2 regions of the Streptomyces sp. NPDC046349 genome follow, and region 2 is predicted to be linked to the other one. Evidence: riboswitches for the same ligand, from Rfam matches in the RefSeq annotation. Region 2 holds a riboswitch; the other holds the start of a gene.

What was found. A riboswitch is a leader RNA that binds a small molecule or an ion and turns the genes downstream of it on or off. The one in region 2 is predicted to bind guanidine.
Positions count from the first base shown of each region.
Region 1: another riboswitch for guanidine. It lies ahead of ACZ6JS_RS34705 (Ohr family peroxiredoxin); the one in region 2 lies ahead of ACZ6JS_RS04220 (DMT family transporter).

Region 1 covers NZ_JBVJFK010000022.1:5,669-13,299, reverse strand. Annotated here, with positions in the region: gene ACZ6JS_RS34725 (aldehyde dehydrogenase family protein) at 1-1,054, opposite strand, end outside; gene ACZ6JS_RS34720 (WhiB family transcriptional regulator) at 1,504-1,782, opposite strand; gene ACZ6JS_RS34715 (DUF4328 domain-containing protein) at 2,208-2,894, shown strand; gene ACZ6JS_RS34710 (hypothetical protein) at 3,148-3,603, opposite strand; gene ACZ6JS_RS34705 (Ohr family peroxiredoxin) at 3,590-4,057, opposite strand; guanidine-III (ykkC-III) riboswitch at 4,133-4,195, opposite strand; gene ACZ6JS_RS34700 (TetR/AcrR family transcriptional regulator) at 4,565-5,179, opposite strand; gene ACZ6JS_RS34695 (DUF3995 domain-containing protein) at 5,258-5,776, shown strand; gene ACZ6JS_RS34690 (hypothetical protein) at 5,887-6,252, opposite strand; gene ACZ6JS_RS34685 (GtrA domain-containing protein) at 6,693-7,223, opposite strand.
Region 2 covers NZ_JBVJFK010000002.1:113,705-121,335, forward strand. Annotated here, with positions in the region: gene rdgB (RdgB/HAM1 family non-canonical purine NTP pyrophosphatase) at 1-583, shown strand, start outside; tRNA gene ACZ6JS_RS04200 (tRNA-Leu) at 644-727, opposite strand; gene bcp (thioredoxin-dependent thiol peroxidase) at 1,657-2,124, opposite strand; gene ACZ6JS_RS04210 (DUF3618 domain-containing protein) at 2,235-2,555, shown strand; gene ACZ6JS_RS04215 (GroES family chaperonin) at 2,599-2,940, shown strand; guanidine-III (ykkC-III) riboswitch at 2,998-3,067, shown strand; gene ACZ6JS_RS04220 (DMT family transporter) at 3,099-3,419, shown strand; gene ACZ6JS_RS04225 (transglycosylase domain-containing protein) at 3,426-5,909, opposite strand; gene ACZ6JS_RS04230 (ABC transporter permease) at 6,116-6,955, shown strand; gene ACZ6JS_RS04235 (ABC transporter permease) at 6,957-7,631, shown strand, end outside.

The DNA.
Region 1 (7,631 bases), on a different contig from region 2:
CGGCGAGGGCGGAGGCCACATACTCCTCGGTGCGTTCGCGCTGGGCGGCGGACACCAGCGGCCCGCACTCCACGCCCGGGTCGGTGCCGCGGCCGAGGCGGATCCGGTCGGCCCGGCGGGCGAGTTCGGCGACGAAGCGCTCGGCGGCGCTCTCCTCGACGATGAGCCGGGACCCTGCGGAGCACACCTGGCCGCTGTGCATGAAGGCTGCGTTGAGGGCCTGGTCGACGGCGGTGTCGAAGCCCTCCTCGGTGGCGCAGGCGTCCGCGAAGACGACGTTGGGGTTCTTGCCGCCGAGTTCGAGGGAGACCTTCTTGACGGAGTCGGCCGCGGCACGCATCACCTTCGTACCGCTGGTGAGACCGCCGGTGAAGGACACGAGGTCGACGTCGGGGTGTTCGGACAGGCGTGCGCCGACGGGGTCTCCGGGGCCGGTGACCAGGTTCGCGACGCCGGCCGGCAGACCGGCCTGGGTCAGCAGGCCGATGAGGGCCACCGTGGACAGCGGGGTGGTCTCGCTGGGCTTGAGCACGAAGGTGTTGCCCGCGGCGAGGGCGGGGGCGACCTTCCAGGAGGCTTGGAGGAGCGGGTAGTTCCACGGGGTGATCAGTGCGCAGACCCCGACCGGCTCGTGGACGACGATGCTGTGGACGTCGGGGGTGCCGGCGTCGACCACGCGGCCCGCGCTCTCGCCGGCGACGAGGTCGGCGAAGTAGCGGAAGGCGTCGGCGACGCAGTCCACGTCGACGCGGCCCTCTTGCAGGGTCTTGCCCGCGTCGCGGCTCTCCAGCAGTGCGATGCGTTCGCGGTCGCGCTGGAGCAGGTCGGCGGTGCGGCGCAGGAGCGCGGCCCGCTCCGCGACGGGGGTCCGGGGCCACTCCCCTCCGTCGAAGGCGGAGCGTGCGGCGCTGACGGCCGCGTCGGTGTCCGCGGTGCCGCCCTCGGCGACGACGGCGAGGACCGTGGCGTCCGCCGGGTCGAGTACCTCTCGGGTGGCTCCTGATACGGCGGAACGCCAGGTCCCGGCGATGTGGATGGTCTGCTGCTCGGACACGACGCGCTGTACCTCCGATTCCCGCCACCGCGGCCTACCCGCGGTGGTGCTGCTCGGGCGCGCCTGCCCCAGTCCTCGGAAGCCATGTCCCATCCGTCACTGCAAGTGACGGGAGTCACTCCCCGCCACCTGCCGAACATTTGGGACATAACGCGATTAATACGACACGCCCTGGAGGCTGGCCGGCCGCGGGGTGGCCGGTCAGGGTGTGACGACGGGAAACGCGTTGTCCGGTTCGGTGGCGCAGGAGGAGGAGCCGGCGCAGGAGCCGACGGGCGGCGGCGATGCCGCGCGGAGGCGTTCGAGGTGGGCGGCCGAAGCTGGGCCACTGCGGGGGGGGCAGGGTTCCCACAGGCCTCGCGCCACCGCCTCGTCGTGTGCCACCGCCTCGTCGGGTCCCACCGCCTCGTCGGGTGCTGCCGCCTCGTCGGGTGCTGCCGCCGAGACCCTCAGCCGCCGTTCGCCAGCAGGAGGTGGCGCTCGTCCGCGGTGAGACCGCCGCGCACACCGTGCGGGACCCGATCGGCAAGGGCCCGGCGCCTGCACGGGAGCCGAACGGGGCAGCGGTGGCACACCGCCTTGGCGGCCTCCTCGCGGGCACGGGCGGTCTCGGCCTGCTCATTCGCACCCCGTTCGAAGACGTCCCGGGCCCCGGAGCGGCACGGTCCGTCGAGCGGCGCATCGTGGCGGGGATCGAGGAGTACGTCCGTACGGGAGATGTCGGTCACGCCCGGCTTCCTTCCGGCAGGAGCGGTCCGTCGTGACCGCCTGGTCCCGCGCGTATCACCGGAAACTCAGCATCCATGCGTCGCGGGGCAGGCAGGCCTGGTGCAGGTGCCGGTGCCGGTGCCGATGCGAGGCCGGTGCCGATGCCGGTCCCCGGCCCTCACCGAGCGCCACCGTCCAGGCGGAAGCGGCCCACCGTCCACGGAGGCGCGCGGAGCGGTGGGGCGACGGGGCGTCAGTCCCCCTCGTCGTACCAGTCGCCGAAGTCCAGAGCGCGCTCGAGGACGTCCCCCATCGGGTCGTCGACCTGCCCGCCCTCCCGACCTGCGGATTCTCCGTGGGGTGTCGGGGCGCCTTGGCGTAGTCTCCCTCTGCGCGCTCAGCTTCTGGTGCCGTCGTTCCGTGCCCGTGGGGGGTCCACACCATCATGTCCGTCTCCGATCCCGGCGTTCTGCGCCCCCGACCGCCCATGGCCCACCCGGCCCCCGGTCCCGGACGTGCGCTGCTCGGGGTGCTGCACGCCGTGCTGACGGCAGCCGCCGCAGGCGATGCCCTCTCCCTGTACGCCGGCTTCCGGGCGCACTCCGCGGTGGAAGGGGACGGGGAGTCCGCCTTCCTCTCCGAGGACCGGTGGCAGGCCGTCGACACGCTGTTCTTCAGGGTGGACCAGCTCCAGATGATGGCCTTGCTCGCCTGCGCGGCCGTGTTCATCACCTGGTTCCACCGCATCCGGCAGAGGGCCGGTGTGCTCGCGCCCACCGCGTTCCGGCGGGGCCCGGGCTGGGCGATCGGTGGCTGGTTCGTTCCGGTGGCCTGCTTCTGGCTGCCCTACCGGATCGCCTCCGAGGCCTGGACGGTAGGCCTGCGGGGCGCCAAGGGCCCCTTCTGGCCGTTGAACCTCTGGTGGGCGTCGTTCGCGGGCTCGCTCCTGCTGGGCCGGTACGCGAGCGTGCGCCACCGGCGGGCCGACGAACTCGGGTCCTTCCTCGACGCGGTGACCCTGGGCATGGTGGCCGACGGCCTGAGCATCGTCGCGGCCGGGGCGGCCGTTTTCTTCGCCGCCCGCCTGACACGCATGCTGGAGCCGGAAAGGGACCCGGCCGCCGGCCGGTGAGCCGCGCGCCTGCCCATACCGCTGCCGCCCGGCCCGCCCCACTCCGATGAGCCTTCCGTCGTGACGGGGTGACGGGGGCGGGCAGCTTGAGGTGGGCGGCTCGGTCTCCGAAGGGCCTGCCCGTTCGTGGCGCACGGACGGCTGCGCGTCGCGTCCGTTCAGGGTGTTCGGGCAAGAAGCCGAGGCCGAGACCGGGTTCGGGGCCCGGGGGACTGCGGAGCTCCGGAGCTGCGGAGCTCCGGAGCCGCCACGGTCAGAGCCGCCAGTAGGCACCCGCACGGGAGTCGACGTGCACCACGTGCCGACCGACGCGCACCACGTGGTGGTCCGGGCCGGACCAGGAGCCGGTGCCGCCCTCCGCCCCGGGCAATGGGGTCCAGATCTCCAGGAAGGTGCTCCCGTCCGGGTTGGCCCCCCGCTCGACGAGGTCCGCACCGTGCCACCGGAAGGTGCCGGTGTCGTCGCCGGGCTCACCGGTGAGGTGGTGGAAGCGCACCTGGGAGCCGTCGAAGGAGGTCGTACCGGCGAATCCCCGGCTGTCGGCGTAGTAGGGCCCGGCCTGGAGCCACACCACTTCGTCGTCCCGGTCCTCGACGAGCGGCCCGCCGTTGCGGCTGACGCCGCGGCGCCGCCAGGCTCCGTGTTCCGGTACCGGGACGCCGTCCCCGGGCTCCCTGCCCGGCTCCCGCTCCCCGTCAGGCGCGGTCATCGGCGGCGGCGGTCGGGCCGTCGTGGTCGTCCACGGCCAGCAGAGTCAGCGGTACGTTGCCGCGTACCGCCTGCGAGTACGGGCAGACCTCGTCCGCCCGGTGCAGCAGGGGGCGGAGGTCGGCCGCCCGCCATCCAGGCAGGCTGACGGTGAGGCACACCGCGAGGCCGTATCCCGCGGGCGTGTCCGTCGTACCGAGCTCGACTTCGCACGCCACCCGCGCGGCGGAGGCGTCCGCCCCGAACTCGGCGGCGACCTCGGCGAGCGCGGAGGTGAAGCACGCTGCGAAGCCGGCCGCGAACAGCTGCTCGGGGTTGGTGGTGCCGGGCACCTTCTTGCGCGGCGGGGCGAGGCGGACGTCCAGGCGCCCGTCGTCCGTGCGGACGGATCCGGTGCGGCCCCCGGCGGCGTGCGCGGTCGTCCGGTACAGGCTGCGGGTGAGTGGCACGGTCATGGCGTTCGGCCCATCTTGCTCGACGAGGACACTGCCCGGGTGCGGACAGCGGGCGGCGCCGCTCGTGCGGCACCTCGCGCGTCGTCGTGCGTAACCGGGTACGGCGCATCTCGTCCGGGGCCTGGGGTCGGCCGCCGGACAATCTAGCACCGGGCGCGCGGCCGGGGTCCCACCCGATGTGGACGTCGCACCCCGCACCCCGCGCCCGCGCCCGCTCCCTCCCCCTTCCCCGGCGCGGTCCGGGGACGCGGACCGGTATCGGCTGCCGGTACGCCCCCGGCGGCATGCCCTCCCACCGGCTGAACGCGCGGACCAGGGCCGTGGCACCGCTCAGGCCGACGAGCGGCGCGATCCGGTCCAGGGGCAGGGCGGTGCGGACTACCCGGCCCCGGTCCGCACCCGTGCCGCGGCGGCAAAGGCCGGCCGCTCCGGTTGAGCCAGGCGCGGCCCCGGCCCGGATCCGCGGCGCCGCGCCCGCCGCTTGGCAGGCGCGATGCGCCGCGCAGATCAGCCGCTCCCCCCGCGACCGATGACCCCACCCGGCACAGGCGGCGTCCCCAGCATGGAGACGAGGTGGACCAGTGCCGCCTCGGCGGCCGGCGTGCCGGGCGTCACCTCTGGTGCAATGTCCGGTGCGGTGCGGCGCAGGTCGAGCCAGCCCAGGTAGGCGGCGTACGCGGCCAGGGCGCGGTGGCGGGCGTCGCCGGGAGCGAGCCCGAGGTCCGCGAAGACGACCTCCAGGTATCCGATCCGGGTGCGGGTCACCCGGTCGACCACCTCCGCCACGGCCGGATGGGCGTCGCGGGCGGCTACCAGCGCGGGCTCGAGGCCGGCGATCCCCTCGTCGCCGAGGGCTTCCAGCAGCAGGGTCCGGGCACGCGTCCAGGGGTCCTCGTGGGCGCCGACGGCGGCGATGACCTCGGTGGTGGCACGCCGCTCCCAGGTCTCCAGAGCGGCGACGAGCAGGGCGTCGCGGTTCTCGAAGTGCCAGTAGAAGCTGCCGCGCGAGACGCCGAGTTCGCGGGCGAGGACATCGACGGCCACGGCGGCGGCGCCACCGCGGGCGAACGCCCTCAGCGCCGCCATGGTCCAGTCCTCTTTGCTCACTCGCCCCTTCGCCATGTTCCGTACAGTAGTGTATGGAAAATCCATACACCACTGTCTGGATCTGCTGGCGGGCATCACGGGGAAGGGGCACCGATGGACACGACGACGGGAACTGCTGCGGGGGCGGACATGGACAGCGGCTCGGCGGCGGCGGTGCGCTCCGTCCGGGCGGCGGCGGCCGTGGCGGCCGGCGGCCTGGCCGCAGCCGCGGCACTGCACGCGGTCTGGATCCGCTCGCCGTGGCCGCTGGGCTCCCCGGCCGAACTGGCCGAGGTGGTGGTGGGCACCGAGCAGGAGTCGCTGCCGCCCGCCGCGGCGACGGCCGCGGTCGCTGGCCTGCTGGCCGCGGCCTCGGGCCTCGTGCTGGCCGGCGCCCGCCCTGCCTCCGCCCTGGGCCGAGCCCGTCCGGTACGGGCGGGGCTGTGGACCGTATCGGCCGTGCTGGCCGCGCGGGGCCTGGGCGGCCTGGTCGTATCCGGCCTGGACCTCCAGCAGGCGCCGGCCCGGTACACGGCGATGGATCTGCGGGTGTACTCGCCGCTGTGTCTCGCCCTGTCCTCCCTGACCGGATACGTCGCGACGCGCACCCGGAGCCGGGCCCGCCGGCCCTGAACCGGACCCGCCGGCCCTGAACCGCGCCCGACGGCCCTGAACCGCGCCCGTCGGCTCTGGCCCGGCCGCCGTGGTCGACCTGCGGGGAAGTCGACCACGGCGGCGGGCGATCAGGAGGTGCGCTTCAGCGTCCAGGTGTTGGGGTTGAAGCTGGGGACGGCGGAGTAGCGACAGCCGCTGGAGTAGTAGGTGTTGGTGATGGTCCAGCCCGCGGGCGGCCACGTGGACGCGCAGGCGTTGACCTGGGTGCCGACGGGGTAGCCCCTCAGGTCCTTGATCTGCTTCATGTTGGGCGTGAAGCCGGAGCCGCACCCGCCGCTGTTCCACCACTGGACGTCCACCCAGCCGTCCGGGGTGAGCGTGCTGGCGCACATGTTGACCGTGTCACCGGGTGCCGCCGAGGCGGGACTTGCGGTGACGGCCAGGGCGGTAACGGCCATGGTGGCCAGAGCAACGGCATAGCGCGTGCGGATCACGAGACGTTCCTTTCTCGGCGCACCGGGATCGCCGCCGACGGTCGGCGGGCCGCGCCAGGCGCCGCGTCATTGCTATCCGACCGTTTCATGCCGCAGAAAGTGACCTTTTGGGCATAACTCGGCAATCGTTTAGAGCCGCCTCGCCTCTGCCCTTCAGGACTCCCTCTCCCCACGACGGCCGAACGGCCCTGGTCCAACGCCTACGGACGTTCAGGAGGTCGCGGAGACGAGCAGGCGGCGGGCGGCACCGGGGAGGCCGCGCACGGCGAACCGGGCCGCACGGAGCCGGGGCCACGGGGGCGGATGGCGGCGCGCGCGGGCCGACGCCACGTCAGCGCAGCGTGGGGCGATGGACGGGCACCTGCAGAGGGGCGCCCGCTGACGGGCACCCCTGGACGGCCACCTGCGCGCAGCGCTCCCCCGCCGCACCCCCGTACGGGTCAGGCGGCGCGGCAGAGCTGCGCGGGGTTCGCCGGGGCAGAGACGACGCGGGCCCCGGCCGCGGGCCGAGGGCGGGCGCCGTGGAGGCTGCCCGCGGGCTGCGCGTGGTTCCGGGCGAACACGACGAGGCGCAGCACCGCGAACCGCGCCACGCCCGCGAACGCGGAGGCCGACAGGTAGACGACCTGCTCCAGCAGGGGATCGGGCGCCGCCACCAGCTGCCGCAGGGCCACCATCGCCATGCACGTCACGGCGTACGCGGCCACCGCGGACCCGGCCGACTGCGCGTGCTGGCGCCGACTCGCGCGGCCGCCCGCGCCGAAGGTGAAGCGCGCGTGGAGCTCGGTGGCGAGGAGGGTGGAGACCACCGTGATCAGGGCGTTGGCCAGCACCCAGGGAACACAGGAGGCAAGCGCTCCCACGGCGAAACTGGAAGCGACCCCCACCCCGCCGCCGCAGAGCGCGAAGCGGGCGAAGGCGGTGATGGCGCCGGGCTGCGTGCCCTGCTGCCGGCTCTGCACTGTCCCCATGATGCGACCCCTCCCACGAACGCGCGCCCACCGCCTGTCCGGCCAACAGGTGCGCCACCCTTGACGCCATAATGGCTCATGAATGGCACCACGTCGAGCCATTATTGACGCCACGTCGGGTCATGGGGGATGAAGATGCAGGTCAGCCGCAGCGCCAAGGTGCCCAAGTCTTTTGCTTGCACTGTCGCGGGAGCCTGAGCCGAAAGTCGCGCCTGAGCCTGAGCATGAGCGTGATGGACGGTCAGGCCCGGTCCTGCATCAGGCTGCAGGGGACCCGACGGGCAGACTGCGCGTGGCCGTTCCGCCCAGCCTCGACCGCCTCGCGCAGGGTGCGGATGCGCCCAACAGGGCGACCGAGACCCGCTGCGGTGCGTGGGGCGCCGAGGCCACGCTCCCGCAGCAGGCAGG
Region 2 (7,631 bases):
GACCCGCAACGCGGGCAAACTCTCCGAACTGCGCGCCATCCTCGCCGACGCCGGCCTGCCCCACGGGCTGGTCGGCGCGGACGCGTACCCGGAGATCCCCGACGTCAAGGAGACCGGCGTCACCTTCGCCGAGAACGCCCTCCTCAAGGCACACGCCCTGGCCCGGGCCACCGGCCTGCCGGCGGTCGCCGACGACTCGGGGCTGTGCGTGGACGTCCTGCACGGCGCCCCCGGCATCTTCTCCGCCCGCTGGGCCGGCCGCCACGGCGACGACAAGGCCAACCTGGACCTGCTCCTCGCCCAGCTCGGCGACATCGCCGACGAGAACCGCGGCGCCCACTTCGCGTGCGCGGCGGCCCTCGCCCTGCCGGACGGCACCGAACGCGTCGTGGAGGGCCGCCTCGTGGGCACCCTGCGCCACACCCCCTCGGGCACGGGCGGCTTCGGCTACGACCCGATCCTCCAGCCCCTGGGCGAGTCCCGTACCTGCGCGGAACTGACCCCGGCCGAGAAGAACGCCATCTCCCACCGCGGCCAGGCCTTCCGCGCCCTGGTCCCCTTCATCCGCGCCCTCCTGACCTGACGCCCGGATACGCCGACGGCCCCGTACACAGCAGGGTGTACGGGGCCGTCGGCGTGAACGTGCGGTTGGGGGGACTCGAACCCCCACGGGTTTTACCCCACTGGGACCTAAACCCAGCGTGACTGCCAATTCCACCACAACCGCGACACGTTACCCAATTTGGACATCTTGTCCGCCTGGGTCGCTTCAGTCTACGGGCGGCGGGGCGGCGAGTCAGCCCTGGGAGGGCGCTTCCGGCACCACGTGTCCGTCAGGGTGTGGCAGTTGGGGCAGAGGTACCGGGGGCTCTCGCGGCGATTGTCGAGCCGGTCGCCGTTGACATGGCCGATCTGGAGCGCGATCGGCCGCCCCTGCCGCTCGCCGGGGTTCCCGCACCAGGCGCAGGAGTGCGGGCCCCCCACTTCTTGTCAGAGCGCGGGAGACGGGGGCGCCCGGTCCGGGTGGAGCCCTCGGGATGCAGTGCGAGCGTGTCCGGGGCGACCGGCTTCACGGCCGCGGCCGGCGGCCTGCCCCATGGGCGTCGCGTGAAGTGTCCGACGACCGTCCGTCGTCCGGCATGCCCAGAACTCGCGCCGCCCCGCGGAGGCTTCCGGATGTGGCGGCAGCCTGGGCGAGCTCCTGCCCGGTGAACGGCAGTTCGACGCGCTGCCGTCTCGCACCGTGAAGTGGCTGGCGACTGTGCCTGCCGCAGCGATGCGGCTGACGATGTGCGACAGCGTCCCGGTCGACGGCCGGGCGGCCGAGTGCGAGGGCCACTTCGCGGACGGTCGTCGACCAGGCCGCAGCCGAGGCGATGGCCTCGTCCGAGCAGAGGTGCCCGGCGCTCCGGTGTGTGAAATGTTCGGCGTCCAAGCCGTGGAGCTCCGCTGCGGCCCGAAACTTTCGCCGCTGTCCCCGCTGACTTCGAGCCCGAGCCGTCTCGCCAGGTCTGCACAGCTCATCGACTCGGCTATGGCCGCGGCCAGTGGCTCCCGCTCGTGCGGAGCGACCATCGTCGCCCCCTCGTTCCCCGCCGCGTAAGCGGAGCGGGCCGCCCCTTGTCGGGGGCGGCCCGCTCCGGGGGGACGGGGGCGTCAGATGCCCAGATCCTTGATGATCTTGGCTACGTGGCCCGTCGCCTTCACGTTGTAGAAGGCGTGCTCGACCTTGCCCTCCTGGTCCACGACCACCGTGGAGCGGATGACGCCCGTGACCGTCTTGCCGTACAGCTTCTTCTCGCCGAACGCCCCGTACGCCGTCAGCGTCTCCTTCTCCGGGTCGCCGACCAGGGTGACCTTCAGGTGCTCCTTCTCGCGGAACTTCGCCAGCTTCTCCGGCTTGTCCGGGGAGACGCCGATCACGTCGTAGCCGGCCGTCGCCAGGACGTCCAGGTTGTCCGTGAAGTCGCAGGCCTGCTTCGTGCAGCCCGGCGTCAGGGCGGCCGGGTAGAAGTACACGATGACCTTGCGGCCCTTGTGGTCGGCGAGCGAGACCTCGTTGCCGTCCGCGTCGGGCAGGGTGAAGGCGGGGGCGGTGTCGCCCGGCTGGAGTCGCTCGCTCATCTGACAGTCTCCTCGGGAGGGGATCGGTACGTCACGAGACTAAGCTGACAGACTGTTCACGGCGGACTACGCCCCCACACGATCACGACCACGACGACGGAGGCAGCGCGGTGTCGGAAGCCAGGACCCCCGCACAGATCGAGGCGGACATCGTCCGCCGCCGCGAGCAGCTCGCCGAGACGCTCGACGAGATCGGCGTGCGCATGCACCCGAAGACGATCATCGGGGACGCGCGGGCCCGGGTCGCCTCGAGCGTCGACCAGACCGCGGGGCGGGCCTACGCCTCCGTGAACCGCCTCGTGACGGACGTGCGGGACGGTCTGAGCCACGAGGACGGGGCCCCGCGTCTGGAGCGCGTCGTGCCCATCGCTCTGCTCGCGGTCGGCGTCGTCGGCCTGCTCGTCGTCACGGCGCGCCGCAGGCGCGGATGACCCTGGGCGGTACGGGACGGGCGCGGAAAGGTAGGTTCGGGGCGTGAGCGAGAACACCACCCACGACAAGCTGCCCATTCGCATGCTGCACGACCGCGTGCTCGTGAAGTCCGACCTGCCCGAGGGCGAGCGGCGCTCCGGCGGCGGCATCCTGATCCCGGCGACTGCCGCCGTGGGCAAGCGGCTGGCCTGGGCCGAGGTCGTCGCGGTCGGGCAGAACGTACGGACCGTCGAACCCGGGGACCGGGTGCTGTACGACCCCGAGGACCGCGCCGAGGTCGAGGTGCGCGGGGCGACGTACGTGCTGATGCGCGAGCGGGACCTGCACGCCGTGGCCGCGGAGCGGCTGGAGGGGTCGGACGACTCCACCGGGCTGTACCTCTGAGCCTCTGGTCGACACGCACGGCAGAAGGGCTGGTGGCCGAGGTCACCGGCCCTTTTCGCTGCCCTTTGCTACGGTGGGGGAGAACCCGACGAGACGCGCCGTACCGGGTACGACAAGACGACGCACCCCGTATCGCTCGATGTCTCGGAGGTGCCGTCATGGCCTGGGTTCTCCTTCTCCTCGCCGGTCTGCTCGAAGTCGGCTGGTCGATCGGCATGAAGTTCACCGAGGGCTTCACCCGGCTGTGGCCCAGTGTGTTCACGGGCGCCGGGATCGTGGCCAGCATGGTGCTGCTGTCCTACGCCGCGAAGACCCTGCCCATCGGCACGGCGTACGGGGTGTGGGTGGGCATCGGCGCCGCCGGCGCGGCCGTGCTCGGTATGGCGGTGCTGGGTGAGCCCGTCACCGCCGCCCGGATCTTCTTCATCTGTCTGCTGCTGGTCGCCGTGGTGGGGCTGAAGGCGACCTCCGGTCACTGATCCCGCTCATTCCAGGAAGGCGGACGGCGGGCGGCGGCCGCCGACCATTCCGCCGCCGTCCCAGCCGCCCCCGCCCGTGCCCGTGCCCGTCCCGCCCTGGGCGCCGGGCGTGGTGCCGCCCTCGTCGCCCTGGCTGGTGCCGCCGTCGTCCTGGCCGCCCTGGGTGCGACCCGCGGTGTCCTGGCCTCCTTGCGTCTGTCCGCCGTTGCGGCCGCCGCCGTCCTGGCCTCCGTTGTCCCGGCCGCCCTGCGTGCGGCCACTGTCGCCCTGTCCGCCGTTGTCCTGGCCGCCGGACGGCGGTGTGGGCCGCCGGGGAGGAGAGGGGGTGTCGTCGCCGGGGGTCTCCGGCGGAGGTTCCGACTGCCAGGAGGGCGGCGCCGGGGGCTGTGCGGCGCCCGGCTGCAGTTCGAGTTCGAAGTCGACGGGGTCGGTGCCCTCCAGCGCGGTCTTCGTGTACGAGGCCCAGATCCGGGCGGGGTAGCCGCCACCGCCGATGCGGGGCTCGCCGAGGGCCCCGTACAGCGACTCCAGGGTTCCGGTGTCCGGGTCCTGGCCCATCATCGCGACCACGGTGACCAGGGTCGGGGTGTAGGCCGCGAACCAGGCGGAGCGGTCCAGCTCCCCGGTACCGGTCTTGCCCGCGGCCGGGTGTCCGGCGGCGAGGGCCGCCGTACCGGTGCCGTTGTCCACGACGCTGACCAGCATGGACGTGGTGGTGTCGGCGGCTTCGCGACTGATGGCCTGGACGGGGGTGCGCTCGGGCAGGGGGATCGTGTCGTCGCCCTTCGCGATCTCCTCCAGGAAGGTGTAGGGGGTGCGGCGGCCGTGGTCGGCGAGGGTCGCGTACGCCTGGGTCATGTCGAGGACGCTGGCCTGGAGGGTGCCGAGCGCCATGGCCGGCCCGACCACGAAGTTCGGGGTGTCCTCGGGGATGCCGAGATCGACGGCGGTCTTCTTGACCTTGGCGGTGCCGACGTCGACGGCCATCTGCGCGTACACGGCGTTCACGGAGAGGTCGGTGGCGGTGTTGACGGTGATGTTGCCGTAGGAGACCTGGCCCTCGTTCTCCGGGGCGAAACGGATCCGGCCGCCGACGACGGGACGTTTGTTGTCGCCGTTGTAGACCGTGTGGGGGGTGATCCTGCGGCCGTCCTGGGTGCGGGAGTCGTTCTCGACGGCGGCCGCGAAGACGAACGGCTTGAAGGTGGAGGCGACCTGGTAGTCGTGGCGGGTCGCGTTGTTCACGTACTGCCTGGTGTAGTCGACGCCGCCGTACATGGCGACGACCTTGCCGGTGGCCGGGTCGATGGAGACCCCGCCGGCCCGGACCACCCGGTCCGCCCTGCGCGCCTCGGGGTCGAGCCTGCTCAGCATCTGGCCGTCGACGGCTTCGGCGAAGTCGGCCTGGCGGCGCCGGTCGATGGTGGTCCGGATGCGGTAGCCGCCCTCGGCGAGGGTCTTGTCGTCGAGGATCTCGCGGTCGAGGATGAATTCCTTGATCGCTTCCACGAGGTAGCCGCGCTGGCCGGACAGGCCTGCGGCGGCCCGGACCTTGCCGGGCTCGGGGAACTGCGTGGCGACGCGCCGGGCGGCGGGCAGCCAGTCCTTCTTGACCATGCCGTCGAGGACGTAGTTCCAGCGGGCGAGGGCACGGGCGCGGCTCTGCGGGTGGGAGACGACGTCGAAGGCGCTGGGGGAGTTGAGCAGGGTGGCGAGGTATGCGCCCTCGGCGGTGGTGAGGCTGCCGACGTCCTTGCCGTAGTAGGCCTGGGAAGCGGCCTGGATGCCGTAGGCGTTGCGGCCGAAGTAGCTGGTGTTCAGGTAGCCCTCGAGGATGTAGGCCTTGGACTTCTCACGACCGAGTTTGATCGCGATGAAGAACTCCTTGGCCTTGCGTTTGATCGTCTGTTCCTGACCCAGGTAGTAGTTCTTGACGTACTGCTGGGTGATCGTGGAACCGGACTGGGTGCCCTTGCCGGTGGCCGTGTTCCACGCGGCGCGGACCATCGCCTTGGGGTCCACCGCCCGTTCGGAGTAGAAGTCCCGGTCCTCCGCGGCCAGTACGGCCTCCTGGACGGTCAGCGGGATCTGCGAGAGGGGCACGTTGACGCGGTTGACCTCACCGTCGCGGGCGAGCTGGGAGCCGTCGGAGTACAGGTAGACATTGGACTGCGCGGTCGCGGCCGCGTTGGCCGGCGGGATGTCGACCAGCAGGTAGCCGGCCACGAGGCCGCCGCCGATCAGGAGGGCGAGGAGCAGTACGGCGCCGAGGACCACGCGCCAGGTGGGGAGGAGGCGGCGCCATCCGGTCCGCCCGCGGCGGGACTTCGCGCCCGGTCCGCCGCCGACGGGCCCGCCGCCCGCTCCGGGAGGCTGTGGCCCTGGCTGCGTCCGCCGCCCGGGCGGCCGTTCGGCTCGGGGGTGCGGGGCGCCGGGCGGGGTGTCCGGGTCTCGAGGGGTCCAGCCCGCGGGTGGTGACTGGTCGCTCATCTCCAGGACTCCTCGACACTGTTCGAAATATCCACTTCTGTACCTCATGGTGTCTACCCGATGGCCGGTGACCACCGCCCGGGACGGGGGTAAATCGGTCGCGTGGCTCGCCCCTCCGCACTAAGCTCGCGCGCTTTGGCCGACCTGGCCGACCCGGCCGACGTAGGAACGACGCGGAAAACGGAGGGGATACGGTGCGCCAGAGAGTGCGCCACAGAGTGCGCCAGAGCGTGGGCCGGAGAGCGGGCCTGTACGCGGCGGTCGCGGCCGGCGGATTCCGGCGCTACGCCACCTACGGGACGGCGACCGCGGCGGGCGTGTTCACCAACACCGTCTTCGGGTTCATCGTCGCGTTCACGTACATCGCCCTGTGGGACCAGCGCCCCGGGTTGGGCGGCTACGACCTGTCCCAGGCCCTCACCTTCGTCTGGGTGAGCCAGTCGCTGCTGGCCGCAGGGGCGTTGATCGGCGGCGGGTTCCAGGAGGAGCTCCAGGAGCGGGTCCGCACGGGCGACATCGCCGTCGACCTCTACCGGCCCGCGGACCTCCAGATGTGGTGGCTCGCGGCCGACCTGGGCCGCGCCGCCTTCCAACTGCTGGGGCGCGGGCTGGTCCCGCTCGCGGCGGGGGCGCTGGCGTTCCGGCTGGCGCTGCCCTCGGACCCGTGGCGCTGGCTGCTGTTCCTGGCCTCCGTCGGGCTCGGGCTGGTGGTGAGCTTCGCCCTGCGCTACCTGCTGGGGCTGCTGGCCTTCTGGCTGCTGGACGGGGCCGGGATCAACCTGATGGCGACCGTCGTCTCGATCTTCTTCTCGGGGATGCTGCTGCCGCTGACCGCCTTTCCGGGGGCCTTCGGCGAGTTCGTGCGCGTACTGCCGTGGGCGGCGATGCTCCAGGTGCCGCTGGACGTGCTGCTGGGCGAGCATTCGGGGGCCGGGGCCGCGGTCGGCGCGCTGGGCTTCCAGGCCGGCTGGGCTCTCGTACTGCTGGGCATCGGGCGGCTGTTGCAGTCGGCGGCGACGCGGAGGGTGGTGGTCCAGGGTGGCTGACGTGGCCGAGGCGGCCGAGGCGGCCGAGGGGGCCCCGGAGCGGGAGTTCGCGGATCTGGAACTGCCCCGGGCGCGTGGCCGGGTCCGGGAGGGGCTGCGCGGCTACGGCCTGATCGTCGCCATGTGGATCCGGTCGACGATGACGTACCGGACGTCCTTCGCCCTGGCGACGCTCGGCAACGCATCGATCACGCTGCTGGACTTCGTCGCGATCTCCATCATGTTCTCGCACGTGGACGCCCTCGGCGGCTTCACCCTGCCCGAGGTCGCCCTGCTGTACGGGTCCTGCTCGGCGTCCCTGGGGCTGGCGGACCTGCTGCTGGGGAACACCGACAGGATCGGTGCCCGGATCCGCGACGGTTCGCTCGACACCATGCTGGTGCGGCCGGTCCCGCTGCTCGCGCAGGTCGCGGCCGATCGTTTCGCGCTGCGCCGACTGGGCCGCATCGCGCAGGGGCTGGGGCTGCTCGGCTGGGCGCTCTGGTCCCTGGACGTGGACTGGACGGCCGGGAAGGCCCTCCTGGTACCCGTGATGGTGCTGGCCGGTGCGGCGATCTTCGCGGCGGTGATGGTGGCCGGGGCGGCCTTCCAGTTCATCGCCGGGGACGCGGCGGAGGTGCAGAACTCCTTCACCTACGGCGGCTGCACGATGCTGCAGTACCCGCCGACGATCTTC